Regions from separate parts of the Bradyrhizobium sp. 23AC genome, predicted to be linked through region 3. Evidence: predicted binding sites of a transcription regulator. Region 3 holds the regulator's gene; each other region holds the start of a gene.

What was found. Region 3 encodes LexA, which represses DNA repair genes until DNA is damaged. Its sites were predicted from a motif close to TGTTCNNNNTGTGTTCNG; they were not measured.
Region 1: a site for LexA is predicted at 2,006-2,023, ahead of RAD10_RS05460 (ribonuclease T2 family protein). Genes of this name have one in related genera too.
Region 2: a site for LexA is predicted at 3,360-3,377, ahead of ruvC (crossover junction endodeoxyribonuclease RuvC). Genes of this name have one in related genera too.

The regions. Positions count from the first base shown of each region.
Region 1 covers NZ_JAVAYN010000002.1:75,483-80,796, reverse strand. Annotated here, with positions in the region: gene RAD10_RS05480 (ATP-binding protein) at 1-326, shown strand, start outside; gene RAD10_RS05475 (DUF3617 domain-containing protein) at 429-959, opposite strand; gene RAD10_RS05470 (hypothetical protein) at 1,005-1,304, opposite strand; gene RAD10_RS05465 (hypothetical protein) at 1,490-1,951, shown strand; gene RAD10_RS05460 (ribonuclease T2 family protein) at 2,070-2,762, shown strand; gene RAD10_RS05455 (23S rRNA (adenine(2030)-N(6))-methyltransferase RlmJ) at 2,935-3,795, shown strand; gene RAD10_RS05450 (cold-shock protein) at 4,060-4,275, shown strand; gene RAD10_RS05445 (outer membrane protein) at 4,390-5,013, opposite strand; gene uvrC (excinuclease ABC subunit UvrC) at 5,263-5,314, shown strand, end outside.
Region 2 covers NZ_JAVAYN010000009.1:146,017-151,330, reverse strand. Annotated here, with positions in the region: gene RAD10_RS22405 (metallophosphoesterase) at 1-873, opposite strand, end outside; gene ruvB (Holliday junction branch migration DNA helicase RuvB) at 1,002-2,036, opposite strand; gene ruvA (Holliday junction branch migration protein RuvA) at 2,188-2,805, opposite strand; gene ruvC (crossover junction endodeoxyribonuclease RuvC) at 2,802-3,329, opposite strand; gene RAD10_RS22385 (YebC/PmpR family DNA-binding transcriptional regulator) at 3,559-4,305, opposite strand; gene RAD10_RS22380 (methyl-accepting chemotaxis protein) at 4,516-5,314, shown strand, end outside.
Region 3 covers NZ_JAVAYN010000016.1:143,903-149,216, forward strand. Annotated here, with positions in the region: gene RAD10_RS29950 (ComEC/Rec2 family competence protein) at 1-37, shown strand, start outside; gene RAD10_RS29955 (GAF domain-containing protein) at 47-988, opposite strand; gene RAD10_RS29960 (hypothetical protein) at 1,194-1,628, opposite strand; gene lexA (transcriptional repressor LexA) at 2,218-2,919, opposite strand; gene RAD10_RS29970 (molybdopterin molybdotransferase MoeA) at 3,096-4,307, opposite strand; gene RAD10_RS29975 (hypothetical protein) at 4,535-4,741, opposite strand; gene RAD10_RS29980 (HAD-IA family hydrolase) at 4,910-5,314, opposite strand, start outside.

The DNA.
Region 1 (5,314 bases), on a different contig from region 3:
TGAAGCCGGCCTCGTTCAAACGCTGCCTCGCCAATCTCGTCACTAACGCGGCGCGCTACGGCAAGGCCATCGCCATCACCGGCCAGCGCGATCACCGTTATTTGACCGTGACGATCGACGACGACGGCCCGGGCATTCCCGCGCATTTGCGCGAAGAAGTGTTCAAGCCGTTCCTGCGGCTCGACAACGCCCGCAACCAGGATGAAGGCGGCACGGGCCTTGGCCTTGCCATCGCCCGCGACATCGCCCGCTCGCATGGCGGCGACATCACCCTCGGCGACAGTCCGATGGGGGGACTACGGGCGAGCGTCAGGATACCGGTGTAGCCGCCGTAGCCCGGATGGCGCGAAGCGCAATCCGGGATTCTTTCTCGCATTCGACGCAAGGCCCCGGATTTCGCTGTGCTCAATCCGGGCTAGGATCTCGCCCTACTTCGGCAGCAGCGCCTTCAGCTTATCCATGTCGCTCACGTTCATCTTGAAGCCGCCGGGCATCACGATGTCGCCGGGCTTCTGGTCCGGTTTGCAGGCCCCGAGCCATTTGGCTTGCAGCGTCATGGTGGTATCGCGTCCCGCAGCGCCGGCGACGCCGCCTTGTGCGTGCGAGGCGGTCTTCACCGTATAGGCCGAGTTGAAATCGCCCGTGATCTCGGCATGCGAGGTCGTGCTGACGCCGGCGACGCTGCACTCGGAATCGCTGACATAGCCGGTCGCGGTCTTCTTGATCTCCTGCTTGGCGCAAATCTGCTTGGCCATCGGGGAGACGTTGTTGCTCATCTCCTTGTCGACGGTCTCGTCGGTGCAGTGCTGCATGGTCATCTCGGGCACGGGCGAGCCTGATGTGACCAGCTTCATCTCCCAAAGACCGGCCTTGCGCACCGGCAGGTCGTCGGCAAAGGCACCGCCTGCCGAAACCACGAGGCAAAGGGCCGAGCCGAGCAAAGCGAGTTTGCGCGTCATGTGAAAAGGCTCCCGGCTGAGAGAGTGCGGCGTTACGACAGCGCCTCAGTAGAGCGTGCGGATCGGCTGGTCGGCGGCGCCATAAGGCACCCAGCGGCAGGAGAACGAGATGTAACCGCCCTCATAGGCCTGCACCGCCAGGAATTTCACGACTTTGCCATAGCGCGCGCAGTGATCGACCGCGGCCTGCCGGGCATCGACCTGGGTGGCCATCGAATAGGCGATGATGCCGCCGGTGTCGTTGCCCTTGAACGCCGGCACATAGTCGGCGCGCGCCGACTGGCTCGCCGTCATACCCGAGACAACCAGGCTGGCGAGAAGACCCGCGGCCGCAATGATTCGCATTCCCGTCACTCCAATTGGCTGGCGGCCAGTTTACGGTGCCGGGAGGGAAGTGAAAAGAACGGAAGCCCTGCCAACCACGAAGTTGTGGTCAACTCCTGGCGAAGTGTTGCCGCGCTGCACTTGACCTCCACCGGCCTTCGCGGCACCGTCCAACCTTCGCAAGACTTTAGCTGTCCGGATTGACCATGCGCGCCCCCTTCCTGAAATTGCTCCGCTATGCCGCCGTGCTCGGCCTCATGTTCGGAGCGATGTCGCTCGGTGAGGCCAGGGCCGCCAATCCGCTGGAGCTGAACTTCTGGCTGAGCGGACCGCGCTATGACGGCGCCGTCGCCGATTGCGACAGGGCGCTGCCGACCATCGCCACCCAGTTCTGGGAAAAGGAAAGCACGTTCTGGAATTCCTCGTTGAGGATCACCGGCTTCTCCGCCGTTCGCGAGACCGCATTCCGGCCCTGGCAATCCGACAATATTCCGCGCCGCTATTGCACCGGCGAGGCCATGCTCACTGACGGCAAGGTGCGCAAGGTGCACTTCTCGATCATCGAGGATGGCGGCTTCGCCGGCTATGGCAACGGCGTCGAATGGTGCGTGGTCGGGCTCGACCGCAACTGGGCCTACAATCCGGCCTGCCGCGCCGCCAAGCCCTGATCAGGAAGCCCTGATTAGTCGCTCGAGGCGCCGAAAGGCGGCCGCCCCGAATTTTGTTCTTGAAATGTTCCTATCGCCTGCTAGGCTTCCTTGCACAGTCTAGTTGAGGGGCGTCGCCATGTTTCATTCCAGATTGCATTCGTTCTCCCGTCTCGTGATCTCCCTGACCCTTGCCGCCGGACTGGCCTTGCTCGCCGGCAGCGCAAACGCCCAGGACAAGCGGCAGAACGCGCCCGGCGAATTCGACTTCTATGTGCTGTCGCTATCGTGGTCGCCCTCGTTCTGCGAGGAGGCGGCCGAGCGTGGCGGCCGCTCGCAGATCCAGTGCAGCGGTCGGCCCTACGCTTTCGTGGTGCATGGGCTGTGGCCGCAATATGAGAATGGCTTCCCGGAATATTGCCAGCGGCCCGCACCGCGGCTGAACCGCAGCATCGTCTCCTCGATGCTCGATTTGATGCCGGCGCCGGGTCTGATCTTCAACGAATGGGACAAGCACGGCACCTGCTCCGGCCTCGAGGGACGCAGCTATTTCGAGACGATCCGCAAGGCACGCGCTGCGATCAAGATCCCGGCCGAATATCTCGATTTGTCGCAGGCCAAGACGGTGGCGCCGGCGGAGGTCGAGGAAGCCTTCATCAAGGCCAATCCGGGACTGAGCAATGCCGCCGTCTCGGTCACCTGCAACCGGACGCGGCTGTCCGAGGTCCGTATCTGCCTCAGCAAGGACCTGCAATTCCGCGCCTGCGACGAGATCGAGCGCCGCACCTGCCGCCGCGATCAGGTGACGATGCCGCCGATCAGGGGCGGTTAGGATTTGTTCGCCGTCATTCCGGGGCGCGCGGAGCGCTAACTGTGATGCGCAGTTGCGCATCTGAAAATCCATCCAGGATGTTCCGTGGCGAAATGGATTCCGGGCTCGGTGCTACGCACCGCCCCGGAATGACAGCAGTTACTTTCATCGTGCGATGTCGTAACTCTTCGCCATGAATTATCGCCACGCCTTCCACGCCGGCAACTTCGCCGATGTCATCAAGCACATCGTGCTGGCGCGCATCATCACCTATCTGCAGGACAAGCCGGGGGCGTTCCGCGTCATCGACACCCATGCCGGCGCCGGCCTCTACGATCTCGACAGCGACGAGGCGCGCCGGGGCGGCGAATGGCTGACCGGCATCGCGCGGCTGATGCAGGCACGCCTGTCGAACGAGACCCTGGCGCTGGTACAACCCTATCTCGACATCGTCCGCGCCTTCAATCCGAAGGGTGAGCTCAGGGCTTATCCGGGCTCGCCGTTGATTGCGCGCGGCCTGCTCAGGCCGCAAGACCGGCTCGTCGCCTGCGAGCTCGAGCCGAAGGCGCGGAAAGCGCTGATCGCCGTGCTGCGCCGCGACGAACAGGCGCGCGTGGTCGACCTCGACGGCTGGGTGGCGCTGCCGGCCTTCGTGCCGCCGAAGGAGCGGCGCGGCCTCGTGCTGATCGATCCGCCCTTCGAGGCCAAGGACGAGTTCGAGCGGCTGGGCGAAGCATTCTCCACCGCCTTCGCGAAATGGCCGACCGGCATCTATGTCATTTGGTATCCCGCTAAGAACCGGCGCGCCACCGACACATTGGTCCAAACGGTGGCGCGGCTCGCAGCTGCAGCAAAGCCGCCGGGAAATTGTCTGCGCCTCGAGTTCAGCGTCGCGCCTCAGCTCGATGGCGGGGCGCTCGCCTCCACCGGGCTCCTCATCGTCAATCCGCCCTACACGCTGCAGGGCGAGCTCAAGACGGTCCTGCCCGAGCTGGAAATGCCGCTCGGCCAAGGTGGTGCTGCCAGATTCCGATTGGAGGTGCCCAAGCCTTAAAGGCAGCCCGTAACACTCCGGCATTCTTGGGAAAAATATGCAGGAGCGGTAGTCAATCTGCAGAGAACCGTATTATGCTGTTTCCGTGACTGGCTTTACGTTCCGCTTCCGCGAATGGTTGCGGCGGAGTGAAGGCCTAAGAAAGATCCGGCCGGACCGTTGAGGTCCGCCCAAGGATGGCCAGCTCCCGGGCTCCGTAGTGCCCCGTCATGTCGTGACGTGAGTCTGCGTCGCGGCGGAGGAGCAATGAGGGGGAGTTTCCCGATGGCCATGACGGGAACGGTCAAGTTTTTCAACGGCGAACGCGGCTACGGATTCATCAAGCCTGACGACGGCGGCCGCGACGTCTTCGTACATATTACTGCTGTGGAGCGGGCCGGACTGAAGGACCTTGCGGAAGGACAGCGTATTACTTTCGAAGTCGAACCCGACAAGAAGGGGAAGGGACCGAAGGCGGTCAATCTGGTCATCCTGTCCTAGCGGGACTGACGCACAACATTCGGCGCAATACTTGGCGCAAAGAATACCTGGCGCAAAAAAATCCCGGCCGCGAGCGGCCGGGAGGTTGTGGTCCGGTATTTTCTTCTTCAGCTATCAGAAACGATAGTTCACGCCGGCGCGCACAACGCTGGCGCTATAGCCGTTTGACACCCCGGTAATTGCGAACTGCGTGGTCGACAGATCGATGTAGAGATATTCCAGCTTGGCGCTCCAGTTGGGGGCCAGACCGACTTCCGCACCGGCGCCGATGGTCCAGCCGGCGGTGGTGTGCGATTCCGTCCAGCCGAAGGTCTGCGCACGCAGCTCGCCGAAGGCGAGGCCGGCGGTGCCATAGAACAGCACGTTGCTGAAGGCATAGCCGGCGCGGCCGCGCAGGGTGCCGAACCACGGATTGGAGAATTTCCACGGCGCGAAGGTGTCGTCGGCACCGGCGGCCTGGATGTCGCCCTCGACGCCGAACACAAACGGGCCATTCTGGAAGTTGTAGCCGGCCTGCACGCCGCCGACGAAGCCCGACGGCTTCGAGGGGTTGTTGTCCACCGAGCCCCATTCATAGCCGATGTTGCCGCCGAGATAGGGACCCGCCCAGCTATAGGCGTTGAGCGGCTGGTTGACGGTATAGGGCGCGCGCTGACCGTAATTCATGTCGGCGGCCTCCGCCGAAGCTGTCCAGCCGGCGGCAACCAACGCGGCTGCGCCCACAACGAGCCTCTTCATCACTCACTCCAACGCAACTGCCGTCACCGGTGCGGCGCCCGCGCCGCCGCGCAAGGCAAACCGCATGGTGACGGAACCACGACCTTTTCGCGTAAGATTTATCGAGAGTTTTAAGTTAAAGGGCTGTTAAGCCGGGTTACCGCGCTGTTAACAGGCTTAAGCAAGCGTTACCGGGAACTGCGCCGCCATCCTGTGCGTGCCGCACGGCCGGAACTTCAAATCGGCACCCCCAGCGCCTAAATTCGCTCCATGGTTCACGATTCCACCGACAATCCGGACGATCGCGCGCGCAAACCCGCGC
Region 2 (5,314 bases), on a different contig from region 3:
GGGCGGCACGCCGACACGGACCGGCATGATGCTGCAACCGAGGCCACCGGAGACAATCAGGTCGCATTTCAGCCGGAAGTGGCCATAGGCGAGGCGCAGGCCATTCTTGGGCGAAACCGCCGGCGACCAGCCGAGCAGGCGAACCTGGCCGCCATGGGTATGGCCGGACAGTTGCAGCGCGACGCGCCCGGGTACGAGCGGCGCGATGTTGGGCTCGTGCGCGAGCAGGATGACCGGCGCATCGTCGGTGACCTTCGCCAGCGTGGCGTTAAGATCGTCGGCGCCGAAGCGGCCGACGCTGCGGAAGCGCCGCGCCGGCAGGAAGGCCAGCTGATCGCCGAGCCCGGCAAGCCAGAACGGACGGCCGTCCTTGGTGAGGCGCACGACGTCATTCTCGTAGACCGGGATGCCGGCCGCCTCCAGCGCCCGATGCGCGATGGTCGGTCCATGCCCCGCCTGCTGCACGGTCCTGTCGTCCCAATAATCGTGATTGCCCATGACGGCATGGACGCCGAGCGGTGCCTTGAGTCCGGCCAGCACCCTCGCCCATTCGCGCGACGGGATGAGGCGCGTGACGTGGTGAAGGCCGGCGACATAGTCGCCGAGCAGCACGACGATATCAGGCTTCAGCGCATTGGTACGGTCGACGATGCCCTCGATCCGCTCCAGCGGCATCCAGGGATCGCAGGCGTGGATGTCGGCGATGGCCGCGATCTTCAGCGGAAAATCCGCCGGCCATTGCCGCGGCTTCGGATGATAGCGGGTGACGCGAAGCCGCAACACCGGCTCGACGCCGACGCCGTAGGCGGCGGTCGAGATGCCGAGGGCGGACAGACCGCCGATGGAACGGATGAAATGACGCCGCGTGATCATGAAAACCCGATCGAGATGCGCCTTGTTGATGCGGTCCGATTGGAGCGGAATTGGGTGCGTTCGTGCAGAACGTCTGCACGAGATTACCAGAAATTCATGATAGAAGGAGCGCGCTGCATTGGCGCAGCTCAGTCGTCGCTCTCGTCCGTGCCGAACAGGCCGAATTGTGCCGCCGCATCGCGCGAGGGCTCGGCGATGCCGAGATGACGGAAGGCGTGCGAGGTGAGCAGACGGCCGCGCGGGGTGCGCTGGAGATAGCCGCACTGGATCAGATAGGGCTCGATGATGTCCTCGATCGCATCGCGCGGCTCGGACAACGCGGCGGCCATGGTCTCAACGCCAACCGGGCCGCCGCCATAGTTCATCGCGATGGTCGTGAGGTAGCGACGGTCCATCGCGTCGAGGCCCGCGGCATCGACCTCGAGCGCGCTCAGGGCGTGGTCCGCGATCTTGCGATCGATCTTGTCGGCATCGGCCGCCGAGGCGAAATCGCGCACGCGGCGGAGCAGGCGGCCGGCGATACGCGGCGTGCCGCGAGCACGGCGCGCGATCTCGTTGGCGCCGTCGGCGCTCATGCCGACATTGAGCACGCGCGCGCCCCGGCTGACGATGCTTTCGAGCTCCTCGATCGTGTAGAAATTGAGCCGGACCGGAATGCCGAAACGATCACGCAACGGATTGGTGAGCAGGCCGGCGCGCGTGGTGGCGCCGACGAGGGTGAATTTCGACAGCTCGATCTTCACCGAGCGCGCAGCCGGGCCCTCGCCGATGATGAGGTCGAGCTGAAAGTCCTCCATCGCGGGATAGAGCACCTCTTCCACCGCCGGACTCAGACGATGGATCTCGTCGATGAAGAGCACGTCGCGCTCTTCGAGATTGGTGAGAAGAGCCGCGAGATCACCGGCCTTGGCGATCACCGGCCCTGATGTGGCGCGAAAGCCGACGCCGAGCTCCTTGGCCACGATCTGCGCCAGCGTGGTCTTGCCGAGGCCGGGGGGACCTACGAACAGCACGTGATCCAGCGCCTCGCCGCGCTTGCGCGCCGCCTCGATGAAGATCGAGAGGTTCTTGCGCGCCTGCTGCTGGCCGACGAAGTCGGACAGCGATTGCGGACGCAGCGCGGTGTCGCCGACATCGTCGCTGCGGCGCTCGGGCGAGACCATGCGGTTGGCCTTGGGATCGCTCACCTGGCGAACTCCCCGTAGGGTGGGCAAAGGCGCTCTTCGCGCCGTGCCCACGATATCTCTCCGATCGCCCTAAGAGTGGTGGGCACGCTGCGCTTTGCCCACCCTACGACACTGACCATTGCCGCGCTCACTTCGCCAATTCCTTCAGGCCGAGGCGAATGAGCTGCGCCGTCTCGGCGTTCTCGCCCGCGCTGCGCGATGCGGATGCAATGGCGGCGGCCGCTTGCGGCTGACCATAGCCGAGATTGACCAGCGCGGAGATCGCGTCCGCGACGGGCCGCGGTGCGCGCTGATCGTCGACAGCGCCGGCAAGATGCACCACAGCCGGATCGACATTGGCGAAAGCCGGCGCCTTGTCCTTCAGTTCGGTGACGATTCGCTCGGCGACCTTAGGGCCGACCCCGGGCGTGCGCGCCACCGCGGCCTTATCGCGCAGCGCAATGGCATTGGCGAGATCGGCCGGCGCCAGCGTGCCGAGCACGGCGAGCGCGACCTTGGCACCGACGCCCTGCACGGTCTGGAGCAGGCGAAACCATTCGCGCTCCTGGTCGGTGCGGAAGCCGAACAGTTTTATTTGGTCCTCGCGGACATAGGTCTCGATCGACAGCACGGCAGCCTCTCCCGGCGAGGGCAGATGCTGCAGTGTACGCGCCGAGCAATGCACCTGATAGCCGACGCCGCCGACGTCGAGGAGCACGAAATCCTCGCCATAGGAATCGATCAGGCCCTTGAGCTTGCCGATCATAACCCCGCCACCTTCAGCCTGAGCGCCGTGCTCTGGCGGTGATGGGCGTGGGTGATGGCGATGGCGAGCGCGTCGGCGGCGTCGGCGGACGGCGGCTCGGCCTTGGGCAGCAATATCTTCAGCATCATCGCGATCTGTTGCTTGTCGGCATGGCCGGCGCCGACCACGGTCTTCTTGACCTGGTTCGGCGCGTATTCGGCGACAGAGATACCGAACATCGCGGGCGCCAGCATGGCGACGCCGCGGGCCTGGCCGAGCTTCAGTGTCGCAACGCCGTCCTTGTTGACGAAGGTCTGCTCGACCGCGGCTTCCATCGGCTTGTGGTCGGACAGGACGGACGCGAGCCCCTCGTGGATCGCGAGCAGCCGGCGCGCCAGCGGCAAATCGTCCGGCGGTTCCACCGAACCGCAGGCGACGTAGATCAGGCGATTGCCCTCAGCCTCGATCACGCCCCAGCCGGTGCGGCGGAGGCCAGGGTCGATGCCGATGATGCGAACGGGGCCACGAATCGGGAGCGCAGTCATGGGCCAGTGATAGCGGCTGGCCGCCGTGGGGGAAACAGAAACAGAACGGAAGTAACAGGGGAAGTGGGGGCGTTAGTGAGCCGCACCGCCCACCACAGACTCCGGCGTCATACCCCGCGAAGGCGGGGTATCCAGTACGCCGCGGCTTCTCCGTATTCCCATTGCTGTCTCTGGAATACTGGGTCGCCCGGTCAAGCCGGGCGACGACAGCGGAGGGTGAGGTGAGGCTCTACCCGCCCATCTTCGCGACCAGCGCGTCCGACACCTCGAAATTGGCGTAGACGTGCTGGACGTCGTCGTGCTCGTTCAGCAGATCCATCAGCTTGAGCAGCTTCTCGCCGGTCTCGTCGTCGACCGCGACCGTGTTCTGCGGCTTCCAGATCAGCGCGGCCTTGCGCGGCTCGCCGAACTTGGCTTCCAGCGCCTTGGCGACGTCGCGATAGCCTTCGGTCGAAGCGTAGATCTCGTGACCGGCTTCGCCGGAGACGACGTCGTCGGCGCCGGCCTCGATCGCGGCATCGAGCACGGCATCGTCATCGGCGACGCTGCGGTCGTATTCGATGATTCCGGTGCGATCGAACATGAAGGACACCGAGCCGGTTTCGCCGAGATTGCCGCCCGATTTGGTGAAGAAGGAGCGGATGTCGGAGGCGGCGCGGTTGCGGTTGTCGGTCAGCGCCTCGACGATGACGGCGACGCCGCCGGGGCCATAGCCCTCGTAGCGGATCTCGTCATAGTTCTCGCCCTCATTGCCGAGCGCTTTCTTGACGGCGCGCTCGATATTGTCCTTCGGCATGTTCTCCTGACGCGCCGCGATGATGGCCGCGCGCAGGCGCGGGTTCATGTTGGGGTCGGGCGTGCCGAGCTTGGCAGCGACGGTGATTTCCCGCGCCAGCTTGCCGAACAGCTTCGACTTCTGGGCATCCTGCCGCCCCTTGCGGTGCATGATGTTCTTGAATTGGGAATGTCCGGCCATGCGTGGTCTCTCGGGGGTCTCTTGGAATCGTACGCCAATGAGGGTGGGAAACGCGGCCTTATAGGCCGCCAACCCACCGGAATGAAAGGGTCTCGGATACTTTAAGGTAACACCGTACAGGCCCCTGCCTAGAGGTGAGGCATCGTTAACCCTGACTTCATTCCAGCCTGCGAAAATAACCCCCGCCCGTCCCCCGACAAGAGAGACCTGATGGCATTCGGACTATTTCGGAAGCGTCTGCCGGATATGGCCGCGCCCGTGGCAGCCGCAGAGGCCGCGCCGCCGGTGGCCCAGTCCGAGCCCGCCCCGGCCGAGGGTGATTCGGCGCGGGAGATCCTGGAATTGCTGGAACTCGAGCTTGGCGCGATGATCCGCCAGCTCGAGCGCGCCGCCAATTCGGTGGCGGGCGGCGCCGAAGCGACCGCATCGACGCTTGCCGCCATTCGCGACCGCACCGACGCCCTGACCGGCCGGACCAATGCCGCGCAATCGACCGCCTCCACCTTCGCTCATGCCGCCGACAAGTTCACCCAGTCGTCGCTGGGGATCGGAGCGCAGGTTCGCGAGGCCGGCAAGCTCGCCGACGAGGCCAGCGCTGCGGCGCAGGAAGCCCGCGCCAATGTCGATCGCCTGCGCGAATCCTCCGCCGCCATCGGCAATGTCGTCAACCTGATCGCACAGATCGCGCGGCAGACGACGCTGCTCGCGCTCAACTCGACGATCGAGGCCGCACGCGCAGGCGCTGCGGGAAAAGGCTTCGCGGTCGTCGCCACCGAGGTCAAGGCCCTCGCGGTGCAGACGCAAGGGGCGACGGAAGAGATTACGAAGAAGATCGACGCGCTGCAGCGCGACGCCGCCGGCTCTGCCGATGCCGTGCACCGCATTTCGCAGGCGATCGAGGCGATCCGCCCGGTCTTCGAGACCGTCAACGGCGCGGTCGCCGAACAGAACGCCACCACCAGCGAAGTTTCCGGCAACGCCGCCAGCGCCTCGGAGTTCATCGTCTCGG
Region 3 (5,314 bases):
AACGCCATCGGAGACCGACTTGCAGGCTGACGATTGACGCGGTCGGTTACAGATACCAGGCCAGCACGGCTTCGAGCCTTGCGTTTCCGATGACCGGCAGGGCCACCATCCGGCTCAACCCCGCTGCGCAGGCGTCCGAGCTGGCGACCGAGCCGTCATGGGTGAGATCGTCGTTGAGCGCCGGCATGCCGGTGGCCCAGGCGCCGCCGATGCTGCCTTCGCCTCGGGAGATGAATCTGGTCGCATAGAGCGCGTCAAGGTCGGTGTGCGCGCTGCAATCGCCGGCGCGAAAGACCAGCGCCGAACGGGCCTCGTTCGGGACCCAGATCTCGAAGCGTCGCGCAATCGGCGTTGCCTGCGCGGAGAGGAATGTCAGGACCCAGGTCTGGTCGGTGCCGGTTCGGTAGGGCACGCCGACGCCGAGATTGATCCCGACCTTGGCTGCGTCCTCCCAGCGCAGGAAGCTCTTGGCGTCGTGCAGGTCTCTGATGATCAGCGGCAGGCCCGCCTTCCAGGTGCGTCCGGGCAGGCCGAAGCCGCGAGGAAATCTGGTGTGGCGGGAGTTGAATTCGAACATGTCAGCTGCGCCGTAATAGCCGTCGACGAGGCCCATCTCGTAGGAGAGATCAGGATCGTTGTGCCAGAGTTCGATCGCGCCGACATGCGCCTCGTCGTCGCCGCAGAACAGCACCATCACCGCTTGCAGGAATTCGCCTGCGAACACCGGCACCGCCACGCCGCAGGTGAGGCCGGCCGCGACGGCCTGATCGGTCCGCTTGAAATAGGAGTTGGCGAATTTCGTGAGGATGACGGGATGGCCGCAGGCCCAGGCCTTGCCTGGAAGCCCCTCGTCATATCCGAAGTGCAGCTCTTCGCTGACGGCCTTGAACGCGGACAGCCCTTCATCGTAGAGGCCGCCGCCGAATTCCAGCCGCATGCGCGTCCGGTCAGGCACCCAGAGTTCAACGACGCGAATGAAGGTTTTCATCGAGCGTGTCCGCCGCCTCAAATCACGACAGCATCGGTCATTTGGCTGCGGAGCGGAGGTTCAAAATTCAGGCAGGACGGCCCAAACTTCGTGCGGCGACGAGGTTCGCCGCTCGAATTTCGAGAAGCAAAAACCCACCGGGCTCGCCGGCCTCGGCCGGCGACGGCATTTCAATCCTGGCCCTCGACCTCTCGGCCGGAGGGCGTCAGCCGATCGGCAGTCGCGTGACCGTCGGGCGACTGTCGGCGATGATCTTCGGCTTGTGCTCGCGCTCGCCGATCGGTTGAGTCACCGGCAGTTGCAGCACGGTTGCGCGCTGGCCCTCGACGAGCTGCGTCACCAGCACGGATTTGCCGTCCGGGAATTCGATCGCGTCATGATGGCGATCGGGAATGTGCGGATCGATCTTGCCGAACTTGCCGACGCGGGAGTTGACGGTGCGCGTCCAGATCCAGCGGTTATCGTAACGGACGTTGTCGGCGAAGGCGAGCTCCGTTCCCGGCAGCAGGCAGACCGCGACGGAGAGATCGGCTTCGGAGGCGAAGCCGCGCGTCGAGGTGCCGCGGAATGTTGTCGTGACGATCGTCTCGCCGACTTCTGCGGGGCGCGTCGCGACGGCATGCAGGCTGTAGTCACACATCGGGTGCTCCTCAATGCAGAGATAGCGACCCGCACCTCTTTCGGAGGCGCAGGCCCCTACCAGAGTGGAAGCACGTGACGGTCTGCTTGGTTGTAGGCAAATCTGCGGCTGGGATCCGCGAGCCCCGATCACATTATCTTTTCCATCTTTTCCGAATTCGATAGGAACAAAGTCGGCTTCCGTGCATTTGGCAGGCGCGCGTCAACGACCAGCGAAACCAGCCAGTCCTAGTATCGTCAGCTCGGCTGCGTACGCGCTGCATTGCGGTCGTTGCGGATTTTCTAGATCACGGCGGTGTCCTGGCCGACATGATGATGCGATCAGCGTTGCTGCGGCTGCGCTCAAACGATCTGGCGCATTTGGGCTGTCCCCCTCGAACTCGAAAGGCCGCGAAGCGATGTTGCTTCGCGCGGCCCGCCGGGGATGTCGCGGACGAGGAGGGGCCAGATAATCTGTGCAGTACCAGAAAGACCATCCAGCCGGAGCGGACCATCATCCGCTCCAATCTCCGATCGGCGATGCCGATCGCAGGCGCGCGCGGCACTGAGTACTTCCGGTATGAGTACTTCCGGTATGAGTACTTCCGGTATCAGTACTTGCGGTAAAGCCCGATCAGCTTGCCCTGAATCTTCACGCGGTTCGGCGGCAGGATGCGCACCTCATAAGCGGCATTGGCGGGCTCCAGCGCGATCGAGGCGCCGCGGCGGCGGAAGCGCTTGAGCGTGGCTTCCTCGTCGTCGATCAGCGCCACAACGATGTCGCCGGTATCGGCGCTCTCGTTGCGCTGGATCAGCGCCATGTCGCCGTCGAGGATGCCGGCCTCGACCATGGAATCGCCGCGCACTTCGAGCGCGTAATGCTCGCCGGAGCCGAGCATGTCGGGCGGCACGCTGATGGTGTGGCTGCGGGTCTGCAATGCCTCGATCGGGGTGCCGGCTGCGATGCGGCCCATCACCGGCACCGCAACGGGCCGCTCGCCCTCGTCCGCGGACGGGCTGGAGCTCGCACGCACCTTGCCGAGATTGCCCTCGATGACGCTTGGCGTGAAGCCGCGTCGGTTGCCGGCCGCAGCCTGGAGCTCCGGCAGCTTGATCACTTCGATGGCCCGGGCGCGGTTGGGCAGGCGGCGGATGAAGCCGCGCTCTTCGAGCGCGGTGATCAGGCGGTGGATGCCTGACTTCGAGCGCAGGTCGAGTGCATCCTTCATCTCGTCGAAGGACGGCGGCACGCCGCTTTCCTTCAAGCGTTCGCTGATGAACCGCAGAAGCTCGTATTGTTTGCGCGTTAACATCTCGACCAAAGTCCCCCGGTTGATGTCGTTCGATTCCGAGACGATGAATTCAGCGATAAGCCGCTACATCCTCGAAACAAATCATGAACGGACACTATATGTTCGATACATGTTCCGCAACTGCTTAATTTTGCGTGAACAGAACGAAGCGCGCGGAATGCGTGTGGCCGCGCAGGTCAGACGGGGAGCCGCAGCACCTCGCAAGGGCTGCCGGCCTCGGCCTTCGGCGCGAACGGTGGGCGCACGAGAAGTACCTGTGCTGCAGCAAGATTCGCAAGCAGAGAGGAGTCTTGATGGCTGACGGGAAGGGCGACGAGCGTGCCGTCGTCGCGCAGCTCCAGGCGCGCGCGCAGATAATCCTCGCGCTGGTCGTTGACGCCGAGATCGCGGCCCAGCACGGCGCGCTCGCGATGGTGATGAATCACCGAACGGCCCGACAGCGCGCGAATCAGCGGCACCATGAACAGGAAGGCGCAGACATAGGACGACACGGGATTGCCGGGCAGGCCGATGACGCCCATCGTCCCTAAGCGTCCGTGCATCATCGGCTTGCCGGGCCGCATCGCGATCTTCCAGAACGCCATCGCGATGCCTTCGTCCTTGAGCGCCTGCTGGACCAGATCGTGGTCGCCGACCGATGCGCCCCCGGTCGTGACCAGGATGTCGGCGCCGCTTTCGCGCGCGCGGCGGATGCCGGCGGTGGTGGCCTCCAGCGTATCGGCGGCAACGCCGAGGTCGATGGTCTCGGCGCCCTCGCTGCGGGCGAGCGCGTGCAGGGCATAGCCGTTGGAATAGACGATCTGGCCGTGCCCGGGCGTTGAGCCCGGCATCACCAGTTCATCGCCGGTGGCGAGAATCGCGACCTTCGGACGGCGGCAGACGGCGAGTTGCGGGTGATTCATTCCGGCGGCGAGGGCGAGATCGCGCTCCGTCAGACGGGTTCCCTTGCGCAGGAGGACGTCGCCCTCGCGGAAATCGACCCCGGCGGGGCGGATGTGCCGACCCACGATCGCGGCTTCCTTGATCGTTATTTGCTTGCCTTCGGCGATCGTGTCCTCCTGGATCACGACCGCGTCGGCGCCGTCGGGAACGACGCCGCCGGTGAAGATCCGCACCGCTTCGCCGGCGCCGACCTTTCCCGTGAACGGACGGCCCGCTGCGACCTCACCGATCATCGTCAGCCCTGAATCGATTGTCGCCGCGTCGGCCGCGCGCACGGCATAGCCGTCCATCGCCGACATCGCCTGGGGCGGTTGGGTGCGCCGCGCAGCGACGTCATGGGCGAGCACGCGATGGTAGGCTTCGTCGAGCGAAACCGTCTCTGCAGGCAGCGGCGCTGCACCCGCCAGCACCGCAGCAAGGGCGTCGGAAACCGGCATCAAGGCCACGGCGAAACTCCTGCTCGGCACGTTCGGACGAAATGTTCCGACAGTCTTCTAACCGAGCGCGGGAGCAGAGGCAAAATTGCGGAGCCGGCACGATTTATCCTGCCGCTTCCGGCCCGGTACGAAAAGCGGGCTCAGGCCTGGCGTGGCATGATCCAGAGAGCGAGACCGATCGGCAGGAGGGTGGCCATGGCGAGGACGAGAATGACGAGCGCCACGGCCAGCACCGCTCAACTCCCGCTCGGCCGGTCCGGCCCGTCGTCCAGCGCGACGTCGGGAGCCTTCGGGCCTTGATCCTTGTCGGGCAGCGGATCGGCCTGGGATTTCAGGTCGGCGGCCTTGCTGATCAGCTTGGCGGAAAGGTCCGAATCCGAGGTGGTTCTTGCGAATTCAAGCAGGAGAGAGGCTTGCTTGGTGAGATAGGTTTTGCCCAGCACGTCCATAAGTCCGGTGTAGAAGTCCCAACGGACTCAAGAGTCCGGAAGGGGCCATTCCGTTCCCGGAACTCCGTACAAAAATGCACAAAGCGCTCTGGTTCCTCATTTTGGGCAAAATTGGTTCCGGGAAGGCTGCCCGACGTTGCGCCGCCCGCTGAGCGGAGATCGTCAGATGCCCAATGCCTTCAAGGCGTTCCCGACGTCGCGCGGCGACGTCACATGCACCGCCGTCAGCCCGCGCGACCGCGCGCCTTCGATGTTCTCGGCGAGATCGTCAAAGAACACGATGCGTCCTGCGGGCACGCCGATCGCGGCGACGACATGGTCGAAAGCCTCCGCGTCCGGTTTTCGCAGGCCGATGCTGGACGACAGATACAGCGCGCGGAAATGGCCGAGCAGCTCGCCATATTCCTTCGAGAAATAGTCGACATGCGGCCGGTTGGTGTTGGAGAAGGCGTAGAGCGGAATCTGTTTCGCCGCGCGCGGCAGCAACTCGGCGATATCAGGCATCTCGCCGGCGAAGATCGCGTTCCAGCCTTCCAGGAACTGCGCGTCCGAAATGCCGATGCCGAG